Regions from separate parts of the Massilia genomosp. 1 genome, predicted to be linked through region 2. Evidence: riboswitches for the same ligand, from Rfam matches in the RefSeq annotation. Region 2 holds a riboswitch; each other region holds the start of a gene.

The links. Region 2 has a riboswitch for cobalamin ahead of F1735_RS17720 (TonB-dependent receptor). Riboswitches for the same ligand answer to the same signal wherever they lie in the genome.
Region 1: it holds a riboswitch for cobalamin, as region 2 does, so the genes downstream of both, F1735_RS29105 (TonB-dependent receptor) here and F1735_RS17720 (TonB-dependent receptor) in region 2, are expected to answer to the same signal.
Region 3: it holds a riboswitch for cobalamin, as region 2 does, so the genes downstream of both, F1735_RS24765 (TonB-dependent receptor plug domain-containing protein) here and F1735_RS17720 (TonB-dependent receptor) in region 2, are expected to answer to the same signal.

The regions. Positions count from the first base shown of each region.
Region 1 covers NZ_WHJF01000124.1:6,931-14,772, reverse strand. Annotated here, with positions in the region: gene F1735_RS29110 (cobalamin-binding protein) at 1-606, opposite strand, end outside; gene F1735_RS29105 (TonB-dependent receptor) at 606-2,591, opposite strand; cobalamin riboswitch at 2,668-2,826, opposite strand; gene F1735_RS29100 (M1 family metallopeptidase) at 2,952-5,036, shown strand; gene F1735_RS29095 (hypothetical protein) at 5,036-5,914, shown strand; gene F1735_RS29090 (putative Ig domain-containing protein) at 5,999-7,842, opposite strand, start outside.
Region 2 covers NZ_WHJF01000046.1:5,325-13,166, reverse strand. Annotated here, with positions in the region: gene F1735_RS17735 (PepSY domain-containing protein) at 1-766, opposite strand, end outside; gene F1735_RS17730 (TonB-dependent receptor) at 775-2,964, opposite strand; gene F1735_RS17725 (DUF2946 family protein) at 3,095-3,460, opposite strand; gene F1735_RS17720 (TonB-dependent receptor) at 3,498-5,606, opposite strand; cobalamin riboswitch at 5,783-6,017, opposite strand; gene F1735_RS17715 (LodA/GoxA family CTQ-dependent oxidase) at 6,357-7,842, shown strand, end outside.
Region 3 covers NZ_WHJF01000084.1:14,633-22,474, forward strand. Annotated here, with positions in the region: gene cobU (bifunctional adenosylcobinamide kinase/adenosylcobinamide-phosphate guanylyltransferase) at 1-287, opposite strand, end outside; gene F1735_RS24745 (cobyrinate a,c-diamide synthase) at 284-1,588, opposite strand; gene cobO (cob(I)yrinic acid a,c-diamide adenosyltransferase) at 1,588-2,208, opposite strand; gene F1735_RS24755 (ABC transporter ATP-binding protein) at 2,205-2,978, opposite strand; gene F1735_RS24760 (FecCD family ABC transporter permease) at 2,978-4,003, opposite strand; gene F1735_RS24765 (TonB-dependent receptor plug domain-containing protein) at 4,052-5,935, opposite strand; cobalamin riboswitch at 6,018-6,249, opposite strand; gene F1735_RS24770 (histidine phosphatase family protein) at 6,244-6,789, opposite strand; gene F1735_RS24775 (adenosylcobinamide-GDP ribazoletransferase) at 6,791-7,582, opposite strand; gene cobT (nicotinate-nucleotide--dimethylbenzimidazole phosphoribosyltransferase) at 7,592-7,842, opposite strand, start outside.

The DNA of each region.
Region 1 (7,842 bases), on a different contig from region 2:
GCCGCCGCACAGGGCAATCGCGTCGCTGGCCACGTGCTGGCCGTTGAGGGTGTACAGCGGCTTGTCCCAGACCTGGTAAAACACCTTGACCGGGGAGCGCCTGGCGTAACGCGCGCCCAGGGCCGCGATATCGGCCTGGAACGAGGCCGCCGCCGCGCGCGCCACCGTGTCGGTGCCGAGCAGCTGGCCGAAACGCAGCATGCTGTCGGCCACCTGGCCAAGGCGCGCCGGCTCGCTGTGGAACATCGGAATGCCGAGCTGGCGCAACTGCTCCAGCTGGCGCGCCGTGTTCCCGCTCTGCCAGACCACCAGCAGGTCCGGTTTGAGCGCCAGCACGCGTTCGATATCGATCTGGCTATTGTCGCCCACCAGCGGGATCGTTCCGGCCGCTGCCGGGTAATCGCTGTAATTGATCGCCCCGACAATGCGTGCGCCGCCACCGGCCGCGAACAGCAGCTCGGTGATGTGCGGCGCCATCGAGACGATGCGCTTGGCCGGCGCGTCCAGGACCACGCGCCGGCCGGCGTCGTCCACCACCGTGACCGGGGCGGCGCCGGCAAGGCCGGCCCACAGGGCCAGCGCGGCGGCGGCAAGGCGCTGGCCCATCAGAAGTCGTAGCGCGCCGAGACCTTCACCTGGCGTCCGTCGGCCGGATAGATGCCGCTATTGCAGCCGAAGGCGTTGCTGGTGTAGCGCTTGTCGGCCAGGTTCAGGCCGGCCACGGCGAACTCCCAGGCGCCCACCTGATGCGCATAACGCGCGTCGAAAGTGGTGGCCGACGAGATGCGCACGCCGCAGGTGTTGGCAAAATCGGCGCCGAAGCGCTGCTTGCCGGCCCACTGGGCGCCGATATCGGCACTATGGCCATTGCCCGGCACCCAGGCCAGGCGCGCCGAGAGCACGTTCTTCGGCACCAGCACCATCTCGCTGCCGGCGTTGCGCCCTTCGGTGAAGCGCGCCCGCACGTACTGCCAGTTGCCGCTCACGCGCCAGTCGCGCGCGATGCTGGCGTGGGCATCGACTTCCACCCCTTTGCGCTGGGTCGGATCGAGGTTGGTGTTGGCGCCGTAACCGCCGTTCACGCTCGGGTCGTAAAAGATCTCGTTGCGCAGCTGGTGGCGGAACATGCGCGCGCTCGCGCCCAGGCTCGCGGTGCCATAGACAAGGCCCAGTTCCAGGTCGCGCGAGGTTTGCGGCGCCAGCAAGCCGGGCGAGGAACGGTAGCCGTTTTCGTCGACGTTGGCCACGCGGTAGCTGCGCCCGGCCTTGGCGTACAGGTGTACGGCCGGCATGACGTCGACACTGCCCTGCACTTCCCATGCGTTGAGGGTTTGCTTGGTGTCGTAAGGCTTGGCGAAGGCGAGCGTATCGGTGGCGTCCTTCTCGAAGCGCTCGCGGCGCGCCCCCACAGCCACGCGGGCCTTGTGCGCGCCGCCGAAGGTGAGTTCATCGCGCAGGTACAGCGCTTTCGACTTTTGCGTCGCATCGGCGTTCGAATAATCCGACTCGGTCACGCGCGTCCATTTGACCAGGTCGACGCCGGCCACCAGTTCGTTGAGCATGCCATCCATTTGCGCCAGGTGGCGCACGCGCGGCGAGAATTGCGTCTGCACGCTCCCGTAGGTCGCCTTCGATGCCACGCGCGCGCCTTCGAGCGTGTAGAAATAGGTCGAACGGGCGGTGCGCTCGCGGCGCGACAGCTCGGCGGCCAGGTCGACGGCGCCGATGCGCTGCTCGGCAAACGCGGTCAGGCGGTCCGAATCGAGCGCGCCGATATCGTCCGGCGTATTGGCCTGGCGCGGGTTGTCGCCGAACTGGCGCGCGCTCAGGGCGCCCGGCAGGTCGGACTCCTGGCGCGCGCGGTCGTAACGCACGCCGGCGCGGCCGCCCTGGTAAGCCCACTGGGCGCCGCCGCTGAAGGTATCGAGCTCGAAGCCGTTGTGGTCGCGGTAGTTGTCGGTGCGGGCGCTGCCGAGCGAGGCGTCGAGCGCAAACCCGTTCCACGACTGGGCCAGGGCGGCGCGCAGGTCGCGCAGGCCGAACTGGCCCATTTCGGCGCGCAGCATGCCGCGCCGGCCGTTCGCTTGCGGGCGTTTCGTGACGATGCGGATCACGCCGCCGGTGGCGCCTTCGCCATACAGCACGCTGGCGCCGCCGCGAATGATGTCGATGCGCTCGACCGTCTCGATCGGGATCGACGACAGGGTCGCATTGCTCAATTGACTCTCGGACATGCGCACGCCGTCGAGCGTGACGACCATGTTCTGGCTGCTGTTGGTGCCGAAGCCGCGCAAATCGAGGCTGAAGTCGGGCGAGCCGTCCAGGCTCTGGCGGCCGTACACGCCGCCGATCTTGCGGATGGCCTGGTTGACGTCGGCCGCGCCGGCGCGGCGGATGTCGTCGGCGCTGATGACGGTCGCGCCGATCGGAGCGAGCGCCGGATCGCTGGCGAAGCGCGCACCGGTGATGGTTACTTCAGGCAGGGCCTGGGCCGCCAGCGCGGCGCCGGAGGCAAAACACAGGGACAGGGCGGAAGCCAGCGCAAGCGGCCTGGCAGAGAGCGCGCGGCGCGGCGATACTGCAAAAATCATGATGTCGTCTTCAGAAAATGAGTCCTGGCCTGCGTCCCCGCAAGCCGGATTGCACGGACCGACGCGCGATGCGGCGTCGGGTCCCCCTGTTTTGGCCGGTATCCGGGCTGGCAAGGCGCTCATGGCGCGCCTGGCTTACCGTTGCGGGGGCAGCACACTAAGAGTCTATCTCCGTGTTTCCCGTTTAACTGCCGGCGTGAAGACGCGGGCGGGCACCAAAACTGCGCCATTATAATCGGAGTCGCCATCCGGACTGCGTGGCGGCGCGCGTTGTGGCATGCTGTGCGGCGCGCCGGCCGCCCGGCAAACCCCGTATTTACCTTTTTATCGAATCAGCGCCCCGCCGGCGCAGGAGAACGCATGCAAGCCCGAACCCGAACCCTGGCCCTCAAGGCGCTGCTGCTCGCCGCTGCCGCCGTCGCCGGCGCCGAGCTGCTGGCGCAGGCCGACATCAGCATCACGCCGATCCCCGAACCGGTGACCGATGTCGGGATCGGCTTCGCCCTGCCGTCGGCCGGCGCGGTACACGTGCCGAGCGCCCCGGACGCGTGGGGCGGGCCGCGCAGCGGCAGCGAGCCGACCCTGTCGGAGCGCGTGGTGGATTACCAGATCGAAGCGACCCTCGACCCGGTCGCGCACACGATCGACGGCAAGCAGAAGCTCACCTGGCGCAACCGCAGCAAGGAGACCGTGCGCAGCGTCTACCTGCACCTGTACATGAACGCCTTCAAGAGCGCGGGCAGCACCTACTTCACCGAGCAGCGCGAGGCCGGCAACGATGCCACCATCCGGCCCGGCGAGTGGGGCGATATTTCGCTGCGCAGCGTGACCCAGGGCGGGGCCAAGGTCGACTGGTCGTTTGTCCATCCCGACAACGGCCCCGCCAGCGACCAAACCGTGGTGCGCTTCGACCTGCCGGCGCCGGTGGCGCCGGGCGCCTCCACCAGTGTCGACATCGCCTTCTTGACCCGCCTGCCGCGCGTGGTGTGCGACACCGGCTACTTCGGCAGCTTTCATCTGGTGGCCCAGTGGTTCCCCAAGATCGGCGTGCTCGAACTGCCCGGAGAACGCGGCGCCACGCGGGCGCGCTGGAACGTGCATGAGTACCACCACGAGTCCGAGTTCTACGCCGACTTCGGCCGCTACGACGTCAAGCTCACCGCGCCCAAGGGCTATACGGTGGGCGCCACGGGCGAGCTGCAAGGAGCGCCGGCCGAACGCGGCGGCATGCTGACCCACCACTACGTGCAGGGCGACGTCCACGACTTCGCCTGGACCGCCGACAAGCGCACCGCGCCGCCCCTGCGCGCTACCTGGAGCGCGCCGGGCAGCGCCCAGGTAGCGTTGACGGTGCTGTTCCCGCCCGACCGTGCGGCCAGCGCCGCGCCGGCGCTCAAGGCCGCCACCGATGCGCTGACCTATTTCTCGAAGACGCTCGGCCCGTATCCGTACAAAACGCTGACCATCGTGATCCCGCCGTTCAACGCCGACGACGCCGGCGGCATGGAGTATCCGACCTTCATCACCGCCACCGGCCACGACAAGGTGGCGCCCGGCACGGCCGGCGCCTTCGACCTCGATTTCGTCACCATCCACGAAGTCGGCCACGGCTACTTTTACGGCATCGTCGCCTCCAACGAATTCGAGGAGCCGATGCTCGACGAAGGCCTGAACGAATACTGGGACTACCGCATGCTGCGCGAGACCGGCCAGCAGGTGTACCTGGGCCCGCGCTGGCTCAAGGCGCTCGGCCTGGCGCCTGGTTTCAAGGGCTTCGATGTCGAACGCCACGACGCCCCGCGGCACGAGCCGGCCGACCCGATCGGGCAGAACGCCCACATGCGCTTGCAGGGCATCGGCCCGGTGTACGTGCGCAGCGCGACCATGCTGCGCGACCTGGAAGAGCGCATCGGCAAGGAGGCGACCGAGCGCGCCTTCAAGGAATACTACAAGCGCTGGAAGTTCCGCCATCCGAGCATCGCCGACCTGCGCGAGACGCTGGCCGAGGTAAGCGGCCAGCGCGCCGCCGTGTACGCGGCGTTCGCACAGCAGGTGTACGCCGCCGCCAGCGTGGACGACCGCATCTCGCGCTTTTCGAGCGAGGAAGAAGTCGCCGCCAAGGCCGGCGCGGCGCGCCCGTGGCGCACCAGCGTCACCTTGCAGCGGCGCGGCGTGCCGGTGGCGCAAAGCCTGCTGGTCAAATTTGCCGACGGCAGCAGCGAGACCGTGGTGTGGGACGACCAGCAGCGCTGGCGCACCTTCAACTGGGTCAAGCCGGCCAGGGCGGTATCGGCCGAACTCGATCCCAAGCGCCAGCACTACCTCGACACCAGCAAACTCGATGACAGCCGCACACTGGCACCCGATGGCAGCGCCTCGCGCAGATGGAGCGGCGATGTGGCGGCGTTTTTCAACATCCTCTTTTCCCTGATTGCGACCGTGTGATGAAGCAGACGCCCGCCTTTTCGATGGCATCCATCCCGCGTGCGGCGCGCGCGGCGCTGCAATGGCGCCTGCTGCTGCTGTGGACCCTGTGGATGCTCGCGCCAACCCTGATCCTGGCGCTGCCGGCCTGGCACCTGCTCTCGACGCACCTCGATTATTCGGTGCATGCGCACACATTGGCGCGCGCGCTCGACATGACCGCCGTCAGCGACCTGCTGGCCATCCACGGCCGCAACCAGATGGCGTTCACCCAGGCCGGCGCCATGGCGCTGATCGCCACCTTGCTGATTTCGCCGATGCTCTCGGGGATGGCGGCGACGGCGGCGCGGGCCGACAAGGCGCCCGGCTTTGCGGCGCTCACGCGCGGCGGCGTCGACTACTACGCGCCGATGCTGCGCATGCTGGCCTGGGGCGCGCTGCCGCTGGGCGCGGCGTTCATGGTCGGCACGAGCGCCATGGAAGCGGCAGCCATGCGCGCCACCAAGGTCGTCGCGCGCGGCGAAGCGGCGCTGCCGATGATGCTGGCGCAAGCGCTCATGCTGCTGCTGATGGGGCTTGCCGCGGCGTCGCTCGACGCCGGCCGCGCGTTCCTCGCGTACGACCCGCGCAAACGCTCCGCCTGGTCGGCCTGGCTGGCGGGCTGCACGCTGCTGGCGCGCCATCCGCTGGCCGCGCTCGGCTCCTACATCGGCATCAGCATCGTCGGCCTGGCGCTGGCCGCCCTGCTGTCGCTGGCGCGCGCCCACACGGCGGGCGTCGATGCACTGAGCTTTGCCGGGGCGCTGCTGCTCACGCAGGCGGCGGTCGTCGTCATCGGCTGGATGCGCAGCGCGCGCCTGTTCGCCCTGATCGAGCTGGCGCGCACGCGCATGGATTGAGACAGCGCCGGGCCAAAAAAAAACCCGGCAAGGCACGGCCTTGCACCGTGTCTTGCCGGGTTTTACGATGGTACTACGACAACACTAGCGCCAGTTGGCGGCAATGGCCGGATTCAGGCTGTTGGCATAGTTCGCCGGCAAAGTCGTCTGGCCGGCCGCTGGCGGCGCGAACGCTGCCATGGCATTGACCAGATTCTGGACCTGACTGTCGAGCAGGGCTTTGCCGTCGCTTGTGGTCAGCCGTTCGACATGATACTGGTTTCCCAGGTACCAATTACTCACAGTCATCTTGTCGTCCGTTCCGATCACGCTCAACTCCAGGTTGTTTGCGACTTTACGTAACCAGATCTGATCGGACGACACACCGGCCAGGAACTGCAGCACGTCCGGCGTGTTGGCCGTGGCATCGTTCTCCTGGATCGTGTCGGTGCCATAAGCACGGCCGAAACGGTAGGTATCGGCGCCTGTGCCACCAGCGAGGATGTCGGCGCCGCCAGCGCCATCGAGCGTATCGTTGCCGGCCGCGCCAGTGAGCGTGTTAACTCCGCCGTTGCCGGTCAACACGTTGTTGAGCGCGTTGCCCGTGCCATTGATGGCAGCCGTGCCGGTGAGAACCAGGCTTTCCACATTCGCCGCCAGCACCAGGCTGACGCCGGACTGGACCTGATCGTTGCCTTCGCCGGCATTCTCGAGCACCGTGTCGCCAGCGGCGTCGACCAGGTAGGCATCGTCACCCGCGCCGCCCGACATGACATCGTCGCCGGTGCCGCCATTCAAGGTATCGTTGCCCTCGAAGCCCTTGAGGGTATCGTTGCCGCCCATGCCGTTGAGTGTATCGTTGCCGGCCGCGCCGTTCAACACGTCGGCGCCGGCCGTTCCGGTGCGTGTCAGGTTCTGGGTAGCGACGACCAGGTTGAAGATGTCGGATACGCCGAGGCCGCTCTTGTCGGTTGCCGTCAGCTTGATGCCGAAGGTCCCGGCGACGGTGGACGTTGCGCTGAACGTGCGCGTGGCCGGCGTGAACTTGAGCCAGGCCGGCAACCCGCCGCCATCGGCCAGGGTGGCGCTGTACGTCAGTGCATCGCCACTGTCCGGGTCCGAGAACGCCGTGGCGGGGAACGCATACGTCAACGCGGCACCCGGCGCTGCCGTCTGATCGGCGATCGGTGCGGCGACGACCGGCGCCCGGTTCGGCGCCGTGACCGTCATGGTGACGACCTGTCCTTGCGCGCGTCCGTAGTTATCCGTGCCCCAGAGTACCAACTTGAATGAGGCACCGGCGTCACTCAGGGCCGCAGTGCCGCTGAAGATGCGGGTGGCCGGGTCGAACTGCAGCCATGCGGGCAATGCGCTGCCGTCCCTCAGTGTTGCGCTGTAGCTGATCGAATCCCACGGATCGGGATCGGTGATCGTCCCAAGCGGCACCGTGTATGTGAATGCCGTAGCGGCGCCGGCGCGCATGGCGGGTATGGGAGCGGCCAGCACTGGCTCGTGGTTGGTAGCGGCGCGCTTGATGACGTCCTCGAGCATCGCGTAGTCCCAGCTCTCGCCATTGGCGAATTCGATCTTGTCGATTGAACGATCGCCTTCGAAACCGCCGTCGTAGGTGGTGTCGTCGTGGTGGCCCTTGAGCGTGATCTGATCGCCTGTTCCCTTGATTTTAAGAACGACCGAATAACCGGTATCGAGCGCGATAATATCGTTCGGCATGATACCGCTGCCGAAACGAAGCACGTCCACCGAACCAAGAATGTCGAGATTATCGATCGTATCCTGCCCATCGCCGCGATTGAAGAGATACACATCGCTGCCACGGCCGCCGGTGAGCGTGTCCTTACCGGCCGCGCCGGTGAGGACATTGTTTCCGGCGTTGCCGGTCAATTCATTGTCCAGACTATTGCCAGTGCCTGTCAGCATATCGAGGCCGT
Region 2 (7,842 bases):
CCGGATAGGGCGAGCGCGAACCGCTGCGGTACGGCGCCCGCAAGCGCCAGCGCAGGATGCCGACGGTCGCTCCGCTCAGTACCATGAGCGTGCCGGCGATCGCGAGCCAGTTGACGATATCGGCCCAGTACGGTTCGAACACGGTGTCGCGCAAAGGGTACAGCCAGTGGATCCACGCGCCGGCGTAGTTCCACAGCCGTTCTGTGCGCGGCGCATCGCGTACCACTTCGCCGGTCCGGCCCGACACATACAGCAGCGTGTGCTCCGGGTCGGCCAGTTGCACGCGGTGCAAGGGGCGGTGGCCATCCAGGCCGCGCGAGTGGGTAAATGCATCTTCGTCCACCGGGCCGAGGTAGTACATGCCGACACCCGGGCCGGCGAAGGCGGCGGCGCTGGCCATGGCGCGCGCCTGGTCGGTGAGCGCGATCCGGGCGCCGCTGCGCGCATCGACAGCGATGGCCGCCGTTCCCTTGGCGCCGGCGGGCTGGACCAGATAGACCGGGTCGCCGCCGCTGGCGGCCGCCAGCCTGAGCTCCTTGAGCGGCCCGTCGATGCCGGCCATGGCCAGCGCCTGTTGCGGCCCAAGCAGCGGCGCACCGGGCTGCAAGGCCGGCAAATGCCCCAGGCGCTCGGCCTCGGTCAGTTTCGGATAGCCGACGTACATCATCACCATGCCGGAGACGAACCACATCGCGAAAAAGGCGCACAGGACGATGCCCAGCCAGCGGTGGCCAAGGAACAGCAGGCGTTTGAAAGAGATCCCCATCGCCGGCCTCAAAACGCCACGCGCAGCGCAAGGTCGGCCGTGCGCGGCGCACCCAGGTAGGCCATGCCCGCGCTCAAATTGACGGCGTGTACCCGGTCCCCGGCATTGCGCACCCGCCCGACCAGGGCCATATCGCGGCTGAGCTGGTAACTGAGGCCCAGGTCGAGCAAGGTGTAGGCCGGCCAGTCGATGCTGTTGGCCGCGTCCGCATACACGCCGCCCACGTGGCGCAGCCCCATGCTGGCCTTGATGCCAGGGGTGACGGCGTAGCCCAGCCACAGGTTGGCGACGGTGCGCGGCGTATTCGTCGGCGTCTTGCCGGCGAGCGAGACGCCACCCTGGCGGTATTGCTCGTATTGCGCATCGACCCGGGTCAGGTTGCCCTGGATCGACCACTGGCGCGTCGGCTGCAGGCCCAGCGACAGCTCGACGCCCCTGGCCGACTGCTCCCCGACCAGGACGGTCAGGGCGCTGTTGTCCGGGTCCTGGGTGGCGATGTTCTTGCGTTCGATGCGGTACGCCGCCACCGTGGCCGAGCCTTTGCCCTGCCAGAAGTCGAGCTTGGCGCCGACCTCGCGCTGGCGGCCGGTGGTCAGCTCGCTGTTGTTGCGCACGTCGGCAAAGGAGGCGGTCGACAACACGCCAGACGGCGGGTCGGCGGCGCTCGCGTACTGGACATAGGCGGAAGCGCCCGGCGCCAGGTCCCACACCAGGCCGGCGCGGCCGGTAGTCGGGCGGTAGCGGCGCGTAAAGCTGGCCGGGTTGGCGGCGCTGATCTCGCGCCGGTTGACCAGGCCGAGCGCGATGCGCTCGTGGCGCAACGCGGTGACCACGTTGAGCGCCGGCGCGATGGCGGTCCGGTTTTCGAGGTAGATGGCGCGCGTGGTGACCTTGTTGTCGCGGTCCGGCCGCAACGCCGGGCTCATGCCGGCGATGTCGAAGAAGCGCTCGGTCGTGAAATCGTAGGGATCGACCTCGCCGAGCGAAGCCGGCAAGCTGTTGGGGAAGCGGGTCTGCTTGTTCACGCTGACATCGATGCCGAGCGCCCAGTCGCTGCGCCGGCCCGCGAGCTGGCCCTTGTACGTGGCGTCGAGGCGGTCGCCGACCATGCGCTGCTCGTGGTGCTGCAACAGGATGCCGGAGCGCGCCACGGCCGTATTCGACTGGTTGAAGCGGTAGCTCTCGACGTTGCGGTAGTCGCGCAGCGCATCGTAGAGGTACACCGTATTGGTGAGAGCGACCTGTTGCGCGGGGCGCCATTCGGTGAGCGAACGCAGCCAGTGAACGCGCTGGGCGTAGACGCCGTCGGCGCTGTTGTAGTTTTTTGCGCGCGTGGCCGGATCGATGCGCGCGCGCCCGGCCACGGGATTGATCAGCGGCGTGCCCCAGTAGGGCCGCGCCACATCTTCTTGCTGGAACTCGTAGGCCAGGGTATGGCGCCAGCGCTCGCCGAGGTCGGAACGCAGCGACGCGGCCAGCTGGGTCGAGCGGGCCGCGCTGGCGTCGATCCAGCTGTCCGCATCGCGATGGTTGAGGTCGATGCGCAGGTAATGCCCGTCGCCGGCCGCGCCACCGATGCGCCGGTTCAGGCCGATGGAAGCTTCTTTCAAGCCGTTCGTGCCCAGGCGGACTTGCGCCGCGCCGGCGTCGCCCGGTTGCGCCACCCTGGTGATGTAATTGATGGAACCGCCGACCGCTCCCGAGCCGAACAGGAAGCTCGACGGCCCGCCGATGGCTTCGACCCGGTCGATGATCCAGCTGTCCACCGGGCGCGCCGCGATCGCGTACTGGACGTTGATGCCGTTAAAGAGCTGGCTGATCGAACCGCTGCCGAAGCCGCGGTAACTGACGCCGATATTGCCCGGCGCATTGTGGGCGGTGACGCCGGCAATGGCGCGCAGGATTTCCTGGGTGTCCTGGGCGCCGCGCGCGTCGATCATGGCGCGGTCGACCACGGTGACGGTGGCCGGCGTTTCGCGCGGCGTGAGGCCGAGCCGGCTGCCGGTGGTGGAGGGCGTGTCCAGGTTCAGCTTGCCGTTGGCGCGCGGCGCTGTGCCCGCGATCTCCACCGTGGGCAGCGGCGCGTCGGCGCGCGCCTGGGTGGCCAGGGCGCCGCAGGCCAGGGCGATGGCGAAGGGGAGGGCGGCGCGGGAATGCGCCAGCGGCAGCGCGGCCGCGTGGAATGGGTGTGCAGTCATGTCGTGCTCTTGTTCGGTTGCCTGGGGCCAGGCGATTGGAAATGGGGCGCACGGATCGGACACGGCAAAGCCGCAGGCGCTGGCGCCTGTTCCTTTGCATTGAGCGATGCGTGAGCGATGTTCTACCGGATCAAGCCCAGGGCGGTCCGCGCGCGTGCGCCGCCGTCCATGCGAAGCGGGGTGTCGGCGCGTCGGGGAGCGACGCCGTGGGTGGCGCGTCGGCGACCGCCAGCGCCAGCGCGCGCGGCGCCGGCGGCAACAGGAGCACGCCGTTGCCGTGGTGGCAGTACGGGCAGTGCTGGCGTCGTTCTTCGTGCGCCGGGGGCGCGGGCGCGCCGCCGGCGGCCGCCACACTGCCGGCGCGGCAGATGTCGCCCGGCAGGAACCGCGCCGCGGGGTCGCCGCCGAAGGCGTGCGAGAGCGCCGGCGCGAGCACGGCCAGCAGCACGGCCAGCATGGCCAGCCAGGCTGCCAGGGCAAACGCCCTGCGGCTCATGCGCATCGCTGGCGCGCCGCGTGCCGCATTGTCGCGCTCAGAAGCGCCACGCCAGGCCGGCGCGCAGGGTACGCATTTCGCCCGGATGGGTATGGATGTCCGCCACCGGCGCCGCTTCGCCCGGCAATTGCGATTCGTAGTAGTAGTCGATGTCGCTCACGCGCCGGTCCAGCAGGTTGAGCACTTCGACGGTCAGCTTGAGGCGCGGCGTGAGCCTGTAGCCGAGCTTCATGTTGAGCAAGGTGGACGACGGCGAACGCACGGAGTCGTCTTCCAGCAATGCACGCGGGCCAAAATAGCGCAGGCGCACGCCGCCCGACCACGCGCCGGCCACGCCCGAGACGCCGAGCGAGGCGGTGCGGCTGATCGAACCGGGAATGAAGGCGCCGGCCGGATCGTGGTCGCGAAAGCGCGCGTGCGACCAGGCCAGGTTGGCGTCGATGATCCAGTCCTTGGCCGGCGTGTAAAAATTGGCCAGTTCGATGCCGTGGCGCCGGCTCGGGCGGCCCGCTTCGGTGGTGCCGGCGTCGCCGATGAAGATCAGTTCGGAATCGAGGTCGAGCCGCCAGGCGGCGATGGTGGTCTGCATGCCCGGCACCAGCCCGGCCAGCCGCAAGCCGGCCTCTTTGCCGGTTCCGCGCACCAGCGGCGTGGCGCGCTCGATCGCGGCACCGTCGGCATCGACCGCCAGGCCGGTTGTCGGATCGACGCTGCCGGTGACGCCGCGCGCGTCGTTGCTGTGAAAGCCTTGTCCCCAGTTCAGGTAGATCTCCGCATGTTTGCCCGCCGTGAAAATGGCGGTGAACTTGGGACTGGTGATGCGCGCATCGACCTTGCCGGAGTTGGCGGGCGTGTCGCTGTCCACGTCGAACGTGTAACGGTCGGCGCGCAAGCCGGCGACAGTGCGCAGCCAGGGCGCCCAGACGGTGCTGTTGGACAGATACAGCGCGCCGCTGCGCTCCTTGACGTCGTCTTCGCGCACCGTCGACAGGCGCTGGCGCGCCTGGCTCAGATACAGGCCGACCGGCGCCAGGCGATCCGCGCGCAGCTGAACGCCGAGCGCGGTCTCGGAAGCGAAAGGCCCGAGCGCGTGGCGCCATGTGCGCGCCGCGTTCAAGCCGAGAATGCGGCGGTTTTCAGCCTGGTGGAACTGGTCGCCGTGCCCGGGGTCGCCGAGCATATAGGTAAAGTCGCTGAACAGGTCGAGCCGCGAGGCGATGAGGTAGGCATTGACCTTGCTGGCGCCGTCGCCGTACTGGCGGCTCCACTCGCCGGAGACGCTGTAGCGCGCGGTCTGGCCGCCGTCGGTCGGGGCCAGGGTGCCGTAGCGGCCGATCAGGCCGGCGGCCAGCGCGCGCTGCGGCACCTGGTCGGTCGAGGTCCAGGACGAACGCAGCGCCATCGCCGTCACCCGGATCTCGTCATCGCCGGCCGAGCGGTGGTACGACAGCACGCCGTTGACGCGCTTGTAGCGTTCCGGCGTCTCCCAGGGACCATCCTGGCCCGCGCGTTCGAGCGCGTACAGCAGCGCGCCGCCGGCCAGCGCGGTCGAGTTGGCCACCAGCACGCGCTGGAAGCGATGCTGGCCCGCCTCCACGCTCAGCAAGCCTTGCTCCATCTGCCGCACGTAGTCGAACGCGGCCGCGCCGGCGACCGAAAAGTCGCCTTCCTCGGCATAGTAAGTGCCTTTTTTGTACTCGATGGTGCTGAGCAGCTCTGGAATCAGGAAGTTCAGGTCCGAATAGCCCTGGCCGTGCGCGTTGGTCGGCAGGTTGACCGGCATCCCCATCACGCTGGTGCGGAAATCGGTGCCGTGATCGAGATTGAATCCGCGCGCGAAATATTGATTGGCCTTGCCGTCGCCCGCGTGCTGGGTCACGATCAGGCCGGGCACCGCTTCGAGCAGCTCGCCGGTGCGCAGCAAGGGACGGTTTTCGAGCTGCCTGGCGGTGACCGTGCCCTGGTTGGCCGAATCGGCGACGCCGAGCGGGATCAGGCTGGCGGACACGCGCACTTGCTGGACCGGAGAAGGCGCATCGCCATCGACGGCGGCGTTGGCGAAGGCGAAGGTGGGCAGGGCCGCCAGCAGCAGCGGCGACAGCCGGCGCAGCCCGCGTGGCGACGGGGCAGGGGTGGTATTTTTCACGGGTACTCTCTGTAAAGACCGGACCGGCCGGCCTGTTTTTTGTGCGGCGCACATCCCCGTGCGCCGAGAAAAAATAAGCGGCGGCCGACGCCGGCGTGAGAGTCGATGGCGGGGCGGGCGCGACGCCATTGCGCGCGCTGCCGTGCGATCCACAAACACGGCAGTTCCCGGCCGCTTCGCTTCCATGCGTCCTGGCCGGTATCCGGGCTAACAGGTCAGATTGCCTCGCCTTCCCATGCCGGCGGCACAGTGGACCATGAAGACAACCGGCCGCGCATCGTTGGACGACATGCGGCGCCTGCTTTACCGTTGCGGGGACAGCACACGTTTGCCGCTGAAACCAGCGCGTGTTTCCCGTTTAACTGCGGCCTTCAGAGCAAGGCCGCTAGCACCAAAACGTGGCAATCATACGGACTGCTGAGACATTTGGCAACATTTCCATGCGCCACGGTCCGGCTCGCCAAACAGCATGGCGCAATCATGCGTAAAGGATATGGCGGCGCGAGGCGTGCCGGCCACCGGGGAGCATACGCTCATCCGATGACGTATTGATCACACATTGTCACGCGTGGCGCAATAAAAACAGGGGTCAACTTTGCTGGCGATTTGCTTGCCAGGTGAGGCAATATGGGTAGGTGATCGATGGGGCGGCGTTGCGTATCCCCATGCATGTGCGTGACAGGAGGACGGGCTCATCCCCGCCCGCTCAGCAATTGAAGGAGTAAGGCCAACACCTTGAAAGGGGCCGTCATGAGCACCGAGAGCAAGCTAGCAGACCAGGTCGTGTACGCGAAGATCCACCCGTCGATCGGCATCGCGCGGGTGGGTAATTCCAGGGAGGACGATGGCTTCTACGTCGGCCCGCAGGTGATCGATCCCTTGCCCAAGCCCCTCAACTTCTACCGTGACGGCGCCGGCGCGCTCAAACGCGAGGTGGCCGAGTTCCGCATCTATGGCTACGACGGGCAAGGGCGGGTGCTGTGCGAACTGACCATGCAGGATGGCGTCGAGATTGAATGGACGGTCGAACTGGCCAATCACAAGGCGGCCTGGTATAACTTCGAGATCGCACTCGACATCCCGGAAGCGGCCACCGCAACGCCGTCCACGCGCCGCAATGCCAAGGTGGCGCTGCTCGAGCGCGCCAGCTTGGCCATCCGCCCCGGGCCGCGCAGCATCGATGCGCCATCGGCCGCCGGCCAGCGCTACCAGTTCGATGGCGGCAGCTGCTTCGGCATTCCGGTGCCGCTGGGCGAGTTGCGCACCGATCCGCGCGGCCGCCTGTGGGTATTCGGCGGGCACGGCATGTCGGCATCGTATACCGGCAGCGCCCCGGTCACGTTCGCCAACAATGATGGCTGGTACGACGATACCGGCGATGGCCCGGTCAGCGCGCGCGTACGGCTGGGCGGACGCGACTTGCAGGTCGCGCCGGCATGGGTGGTGGTGGCGCCGCCGAACTACGGGCCGCAACAAAAATCGGTACGCACCATGTACGCCGTGATGACCGATGTCGCCATCCAGGCCGGGCAACTGCCGGTACCGGTCGAGCCCTCGTTCAAGAACGACTTGCTGCCGATTTTCAAGGCGCTGTCCGACCTTCAATGGATGAACGGTGGCTTCGCGGCCGGCTTCGGCCACGGCATGCCGCAGGATTTCCTGGCGCCGGACTATCTGCGCAAGCTCGCGCAAGGAGGCAAGACGTATGCGCAGTTGCGCAGGACGGTCGCCAACGCGTTCCGCAACCCGCAGTACCAGGATGCGTCGATGAAGCCCTGGCCCTGGGTCTATGGCGATGCGATGGACTTGCCGATGCCGCCCATCCCGCGGGCCATGACTGCGCTGACCGTCACGCAGCTGGCGATGCTGGCGCGCTGGGCGGAGGGCAAGTTCATCGCCGATTACGATCCCGCCGCCGCTATCGGGGCCACGCGCGACATCGCCGGCGTGCCGCTTGCGGAACAGGCGGCCATGCTCGACCGCGCCGCGCTCGAGTTCTGCCTGGGCGACGCCTTCCATCCCGGCTGCGAGATGACGTGGCCGGTGCGCCACGCCTCGATGTACAGCGAGCCGTACCGGTGGCGCCACCGTGCCGCCGACGATCCCGAGCCGGACTATGGCACAACCTTGACCCCGGCCGAGGCGTGTTGCTTCGATGGCCCCTTGTATGGGCAGTCTCCCGGCTCGGTCACGCGCTGGATGGCGGTGCCGTGGCAGACCGACACCGCCAGTTGCC
Region 3 (7,842 bases), on a different contig from region 2:
GCCGAAAAAATCAGGTTGCTCAGCCACAGGGTCAGGCAGTCGACCAGCACCAGCGTATCCGGTTCGCTGCAGCGCAGGATGGCGTCGCCGAGCAGCAGCGGTTCTTCGATGGTGGTCCAGCTGCCCGGACGGCTGGAACGGTGGGTCTTGATGCGCACCGCCATTTCGCCATCGCCGGCGCGCGCGGTGGCGATGTAGACGACTTCCTTGCCCGATTCGAGCGCCAGTTTTTCGGCGTAGGCGCTTTTGCCGGAGCGCGCGCCGCCGAGGATCAGTGTCGTCGTCATGCATCGCTCCTGGAGAACAAGGCCGCCGCTGCGGCGGGGCAGGATGGAAAGTAGGCGTGGAAGTACGATGCCGTCAACGAGCCGGCACGGTACACCGCTTCGCCGCTGGCGCCGCTCGGGTGCTTGACCGTGTGTACGGCTGGCGCGAGCGCCGTTTCCAGCCGCGAGTAATGAAAGGTATGCCCGCGCAGGACGCCGTGCGGCGTTTCCAGCCCTTGGGAGCCGAGACCGGCGATGCGCGCCTGCATGGTCACCGTTCCTTCGAGCAGGCCGGCCATCGGCCACACCGTACTCGCCTGGTCGGCCAGCGAACCGGCCAGCGCCATCATGCCGCCGCATTCGGCCACGATCGGCATGCCGTCCGCGTGGGCGGCGCGGATCGATGCGCGCCAGCGCGCGGCGCCGGCCAGCGTCGCGCCGTGCAGCTCCGGATAACCGCCCGGGAGATAGACGGCGTCGGCGTGCGCCGGCACCGGCTCGTCGGCCAGCGGCGAAAAGAAGGCGAGGGTGGCGCCCAGTACACGCAGGGTAGCCAGGTTGGCCGGGTACAAAAAGGCAAAGGCGGCGTCGCGCGCAATGGCGATGGTGCGCCCCGCCAGCAGCGGCGCTGGCGCTGCCATGCGGGCGCTGAGGTCGATGCGGGTGCTGCGCAACCGTGCCCACGCGGCGTCGTCGAATTCGAGCTGGTCGGCCAGCTGGTCGAGCAGGCCGTCCACATCCTGCACTTCGCCCGGCAGCACCAGGCCCAGATGGCGCTCGGGCAGGGTCTTGGACTGGCGCGGCAGCACCGCGACCAGTGGAATATCGCGCATCGAAGCGGCCACCATGGCGGCGTGCCCCTTGCTGGCGACACGGTTGGCGATCACGCCCGCCATCTCCACAGGGCCGTAGTCGCGCAGGCCGAGCACCAGCGCGCCGGCGGTTTGCGCCATCGCCGAGGCGTCGATCACGGCCAGCACCGGCAGGCCGAATTCGCGCGCCAGGTCGGCCGAGGAGGGCGTGCCGTCGTACAGGCCCATGACGCCTTCGATCAGGATCACGTCGGCATCAATGGCGGCGGCCGCCAGCTGGCTGCGGCACTGTTCGCGGCCCACCATCCACAAGTCGAGCGAGCCGACCGGCGCACCGCTGGCGCGTTCGAGCAGCATCGGGTCGATGAAGTCGGGGCCGCACTTGAACACGCGCACACGCTGGCCGCGCCGCACCAGCGCGCGCGCCAGGGCTGCCGTCACCGTGGTCTTGCCCTGGCCGGACGAGACGGCGGCCACCAGCAGGACGCGCACATCCGCGTAGTCGCTCATCAGAATTCCGTCCCGGCCTGCGCCGCAATGCCGGCCTTGAAGGCGTGCTTGACGACCGTCATGTCGGTCACGGTGTCGGCAATCGCAACCAGTTCGTCCGGCGCGCCGCGCCCGGTGATGACCACATGCTGCATCCCGGGCCGGTCGAGCAGGTCGGCGATGACGGCGTGGACGTCCAGGTATTTGTACTTGAGCGCGATATTGAGTTCGTCGAACAGCACCAGCCCGATCGCCGGATCGGACAGGAAGCCCTTGGCCAGCGCCCACGCTTGCTCGGCTTTTTCGATGTCGCGTTCGCGGTTCTGGGTATCCCAGGTATAGCCTTCGCCCATCGCATGAAAACTCACTTCGTCGGGAAAACGGCGCAGGAACTTTTCTTCGCCGGTCGACATGGCGCCTTTGATGAACTGGACCACGGCCACCTTCATGCCATGCCCCATGGCGCGCACCACCATGCCGAAACCGCTCGAACTTTTGCCCTTGCCGTTGCCGGTGTTGACGATGATGATGCCGATTTCCTTCTGCGCCCCGGCGATCTTCTGGTCGATGATGGCCTTCTTGCGTTCCATGCGGACGCGGTGGCGTTCATTCAGTTCGCTGTTTGCGGTGTCGTCGATCATGCGGATTCCTCGGTTGGGATGAAAATACGGCGGCTGCCGTGGGGAAGGACTTCAATCGGGTGGCCCAGGTAGCGGCTCAGGAGCGGCGCTTGCATTACTTCGTCGACCGGGCCGGCCAGCCATTCGCCGTCGCCCATCATCAGCAATGCGTGGCTGGACGCCTGGTGCGCCAGGTTCAGGTCATGGCCGATCATGACGACCGTCTTGCCCTGCTCGCGGCACAGCTTTGCCAGCAGGCGCATCACGCTGTGCTGGTGCGCCAGGTCGAGCGCGTTGGCCGGTTCGTCCAGCAGCAGCAATGGCGTGTCCTGCGCCAGCATGGCGGCGATTGCCACGCGCTGGCGCTCGCCGCCGGACAGGGTGCGCACGTCGCGCTCGGCCAGGTCGGCCACTTCCATCGACGCCAGGGCGGCATGGGCGATGGTGTAGTCGTCGCTGCCTTCCCAGTAGCGGTTGGCGTGATAGGGATGGCGCGCCGCCAGCACGGTTTCGATGGCGCGGTAGGCAAACGCGTCGCTGCGCGATTGCGGCAAAAAGGCGCGCTGGCGCGCCAGTTCTTCGAGCGGCCAGTCCTTGAGCGCTCGCGCGCCGATGGCGATGCTGCCGCCATCGGGCTCGCGCAAGCCGGCCAGGGTGCGCATCAGCGTGCTTTTGCCGGCGCCGTTGCGACCGATGACGCACCATGACTGCCCGCTTTGCACCTGCCAGTCGAGGTTTTTCACCAAGGTGCGGCTGCCGGCGGTGAGCAGTAATTGGCGCGCTTCGATCATCATGAGCGGTTCAGCCGGTGGAGTTGGTACAAAAAGACAGGTGCGCCGATCAGCGCGGTGATCACGCCCACCGGCAGTTGCTGCGGCGCGAGCACGGTGCGCGCCAGGGTATCGGCGAGAACAAGAAAGGCGCCGCCGGCCAGGGTGGCCGCGGGGATCAGCAGGCGGTGATCGGGTCCGCAGGCGAAACGGCAGGCGTGCGGCACGATCAGGCCCACAAAACCGATGCTGCCAGCGCTGGTCACGGCGCTGGCGGTCAGCATGCCGGAGCAGAAAAACAGTCCCTTGCGCAGGGCGCTGACGCGAATGCCCAGGGTGGCGGCGGCTTCCGCGTGCAGCGCCAGCACGTTCAGCGAGCGGGCGCTGCGCAGGGCAAACATGAGGCCCACGGCCAGCACGATCCACGGCAGCGGGCGCAAAGGCGCACCGGCGATGTCGCCGATCATCCAGAAAATCATGCTGCGCAAGCGGCTTTCGGGCGCAATCGACAGCATCAAGGTCACCAGCGCAATGCAGGAGGTGGAGAGAATGGCGCCGGTCAGCAGCAGCAGCGAGGAGCCGCCTTCGGCCGCCGCGTTGCCGCGCAAGTCGCGCCGGGCCAGCATATATAAGAGCATCGAGACGGCCACCGCGCCCACGAAGGCGGCCAGGTCGACCATCCACATGGCCCACATGAACAGCAGCGCGGCCAGCGCGCCGACCGAGGCGCCGGCCGAGATGCCCAGTACATATGGCTCGGCCAGGGGATTGCGCAGCAAGGCTTGCATCATCACGCCGGCCAGCGCGAGCGCGCCGCCGGTGACAAAGGCCACCAGTGCGCGCGACAGGCGCAGGTCGAGCAGGGTGGCGGCCAGGGTCGAGGTGTCGCCTTTCGCAAGCGCCATGAGCGCGCCCGGCATCTCCGCCAGCGGGACCGGCACCGAGCCGACCATCCCGGCGATGACCAGGCTTGCCAATGCCAGCAGCGTCAGCGTCGTGATGATGACGCTGGCCCGGTGGCGCATAGTGCGAAAGAACGGATGCATGCGACTCCTGTGTGGTACTTAATTGTGCTTAACGGTCCTTAACGGTGCTTAACGGATGCCGTAGCCGATGCCGGCAAACAGCTGGCGGCCCGCAGTGGCGTAATTGCGCGCCAGTTCGTATTGTTTGTCGGCGACGTTGTTCAACCGTAGCACGGCTGACCAGTCGTGGGCAAATCGGTACGAGGCAAACAGGTTCACCAGGCCGTAGCCGGGCAGCGTGCTGCGGTTGGCCAGGTCGTCGAAGCGCTTGCCGGATACCTGCACGCCGACGCCGGCGATCAGGTTGCCCGCGTTGTACTCCACGGCGAACTTGGCGTGGCGTTTGGCGCGCCGTTGCAGGTTTTTGCCGGTGGTGTCGTCGCGCGGGTCCTGGAAGTCGAGCGAGCCGCTCATGTCGACATCGCCCAGGCGGGTGCGCGCGCCGAGGCTGACGCCTTCCAGCGTGGCGCGGTTGACATTGTAGGCGCAGCCGTTCGGGTGCGAATCGCGCTGCACCGGGCATTTGCCGGTGTTGACCAGCAGGTCGGTCAGGCGGTTGCGGTACCAGACCGCGCTCGCTTCAGTCGTGCCGTCGTTGTAGTACACGCCGCCTTCGACGTTTTTACCTTGTTCCGGCTTGTTGGTGTCGACCCCATAGCCTGGGTAATACAGTTCGTTGAAGGTCGGTGCGCGGAAACTGGTGCCGGCGCTGGCATTCACGCGCAGCGCGCGCGTAAGCTTGTAGCCGTAGCCGATGCCGCCGGTGGTCTTGTCGCCGTACTGGGTGCTGTCATCGCGCCGTGCGCTGGCGCTGGCCAGGTGGTTGCCGCGCTTCGCCGAGTAGGCGGCGGCGACCGAATTGGTGGCGCGGCTGGTGTTCAAGGCGCGCGTGGTGTCGGCGAACACGCTCTCCACGCGCCGTTCGAGCACCAGTTGCAGCAGGTCGCTTCCAAGGGCGAGGTCGTGCTGCATGCTGTAGGCGTGCGCGCGCGTGTCGATGCGGTTGCTGGCGCTGGCGCTGGTGAAATTGACCGATTTGTCGTCGGCCTCGGAAGCCTGCAGACTCATTTTCCAGCCGCTGGTGAACTGGTGTTTGGAAAAGACGGCGATGTTGTCCATGTTTTGCACGCTGCGCACGTCGAACGGGTTCGGGCCGGAGTCGTACTGCGACGCCAGGTGGCTGTGCAGGTACAGCAGGCCCGCTTCGTGGCCCTTGGCCAGCACGATGCCCAACTGGCCGCTGGCGCTGTCGCGCGCGTAGCCGTCGTTGTCCTGGTTATACGACGAGGCGCCCGGCTTGGTGGCCGAGAAGCCCTGGTCCTTGTCTTTCGACAGACCGAAGGCATAGTTGATGCTGTTGTCGCCTTCGCTGGCGCCGGCCACCCCGAACGTCATGGCGCGCGCCTTGTCGCTGCCCGCTTCCACGGAAGCGCTAACGGCGGCCGGGCCGGCGCCGCGCCGGGTGAAGATCTGCACCACGCCGCCGATGGCGTCGGCGCCGTACATGGTGGCCAGCGGGCCGTAGACGATTTCGACCCGGTCGATGTTCGCCAGCGGCAGGGTGGCCCAGTTGGCGATGCCGCTGGTGGACGAGCCGATGCGCACGCCGTCGACCAGCACCACGGTCTGCTTGGGGTCGCCGCCGCGGATAAACACTTGGGATGCGGTGCCCGGGCCGCCGTTACGGGTGATCTCGATGCCGCGCTGCTTTTGCAGCAGCTCGACGACGTTGCCGGCGCCGGAGCGTGCAATGTCGGTCGCGCTGATCAGCACATGGTCGCTCAGGACGTCGGAAGACGGCTGCGGCGCGCGCGCGGCGGTGATGATGACGGCAGTATTGGCAGTATTGGCAGTATTGGCGGAATCGACGGGGCTGTCGGCGAGGGCGCAAGGGGAGGTAAAAGCTAGCGCGAGCGACGTCAGGGCCGCGTGGCGTACAACAGGAAAGGTCATGACAAGTCTTCAGTGAATGCGATTGCGAGCAACCGGCCGACGTCCCCGTTGGCCAGATTGAAAAGGAGCGCGCAACTGTCGCACGTTCCCACCTGTGTTGGCCGGTATCCGGGCTGGCAAATGCGGCCGTCTCACCTTCCCATGCCAAATGCACAGTGGTCAATCGAGGCGGCTCGTCGCCATGTCAGCGACATTTGCTTACCGTTGCGGGGGCAGCACACGTTGGCCTGTATTGTCCTGTCACAGGCTTCGTGTTTCCCAGTTTAACTGCGCTCATGGACATGGGCGCGGGCACCAAAACCCGATAATTATACACAGTCGATGATGACGGTCTCGCCGTAGGCGATGGCGTGGGGACGCTGCGCCGCTTCCAGCGCCATGGCCTCGGGTTCCAGTCCGCGCGCGCGGGCCAGCAGCAGGCGGATGGCGCCGGCGTGGCAGATGACGGTGGCGGCGCTCGTGTGCGAGTGCATGCAATCGGCATAAAACGCCGACACGCGGCGCGCCATGTCGGTCACGCTTTCGCCCCCACCGGGGCGGTAGCCGGCCATGTCGGCGGCCCAGGCGTCGATGGCGGCGCGCTCAATGTCGTCCCAGCGGCGCATTTCCCAGTCGCCGAAATCGAGTTCGGCCAGGCGCGCGTCGTAGCGCACCGCTGCCCCGCCCAAGGCTTGCGCCAATCCGGCGCAGCGCCGCAGGGGGCTCGAGAACATCGGTGCGCCGGCCGGCAGGCGCTCGCGCAGGGCGGGCAGGGCCAGCGCCTGCAGATCAGGATCGACAGTCAGGTCGGTGCGCCCGTAGCACACACCTGGCGCCACCTGCGGCGCCAGGTGGCGCACCAGATACAGGCGCATGTCAGGGCCAGGCGCCGCGATGGAAAAACGCCAGCAGCGCCAGGTAGATGACCACTTCGGCCACCTGCTGCACGGCGCCCAGGCAGTCGCCGGTGTAACCGCCGATGCGGCGCAGGCACTTGGCGCCCAGCCAGCACGCCACCAGCGCGGCGCCGGCCACGCTGGCGAGCAGGGCGAGCCAGGGCAGCATGCCGGCCGTTGCCAGGGCCAGCGCGGGCACGCCGGCGCAGGCGCAGGCGATGCCGAATTCCCGGTGGCTCATATGCTGGGCCATCGGCTTGGCCTTGCCCTCGGCGCGCGCGTAGTCCATTTCCCAGATCAGGCTCACCGCCGCAAGGCGCGATAAAGGATGGGCGATGAACAGCGCGACCATGACGGCCGGTGTGGGCAGGGACCACAGCGCGGCGCACTTGAGGCCCACCGTCAGCCCCATGCCGACCGCGCCATAGGTGCCGATGCGCGAGTCCTTCATGATTTCGAGCACGCGCTCTGTGCTCAAGCCGCCGCCGAAACCGTCGCACATGTCGGCCAGGCCGTCTTCGTGGAAGGCGCCGGTCAGGTAGATGGCCGCCGCCGTCGACAATATCACCGCCACGGGAGCGGGAAAGAGCGCCGCCGCGCCGGCGTACACCGCCGCCGCCACGCTGGCCACCACCACCCCGACCAGCGGAAAATAGCGTGACGCATGGTGTAGCCAGGATGGATCGAAGCCCACCCAGCCCGGAATCGGCACGCGCGTGAAGAACTGCAGCGCGATGAAGAACAGCCGGCACTGGTGGACGATGCTGGCCATGGCTTGTATTTACGCCGACTGGCCGCTGACGCGCGCCGACTGGAAGGTGGCCATCTCGCCGAGGAAGTTGACGGCCGCGTGCAGCAGCGGCAGCGCCAGCGCGCAGCCGGTGCCTTCGCCCAGGCGCAGGCCGAGGTTCAAGAGCGGCCTGGCGTGAAAATGTTCGAGCATGCGCGCGTGGCCCGCTTCGTCCGAGCAGTGCGAGAAGACGCAGTAGTCGAGGATGGCCGGCTGCATGCGCGCCGCCACCAGCAGCGCGC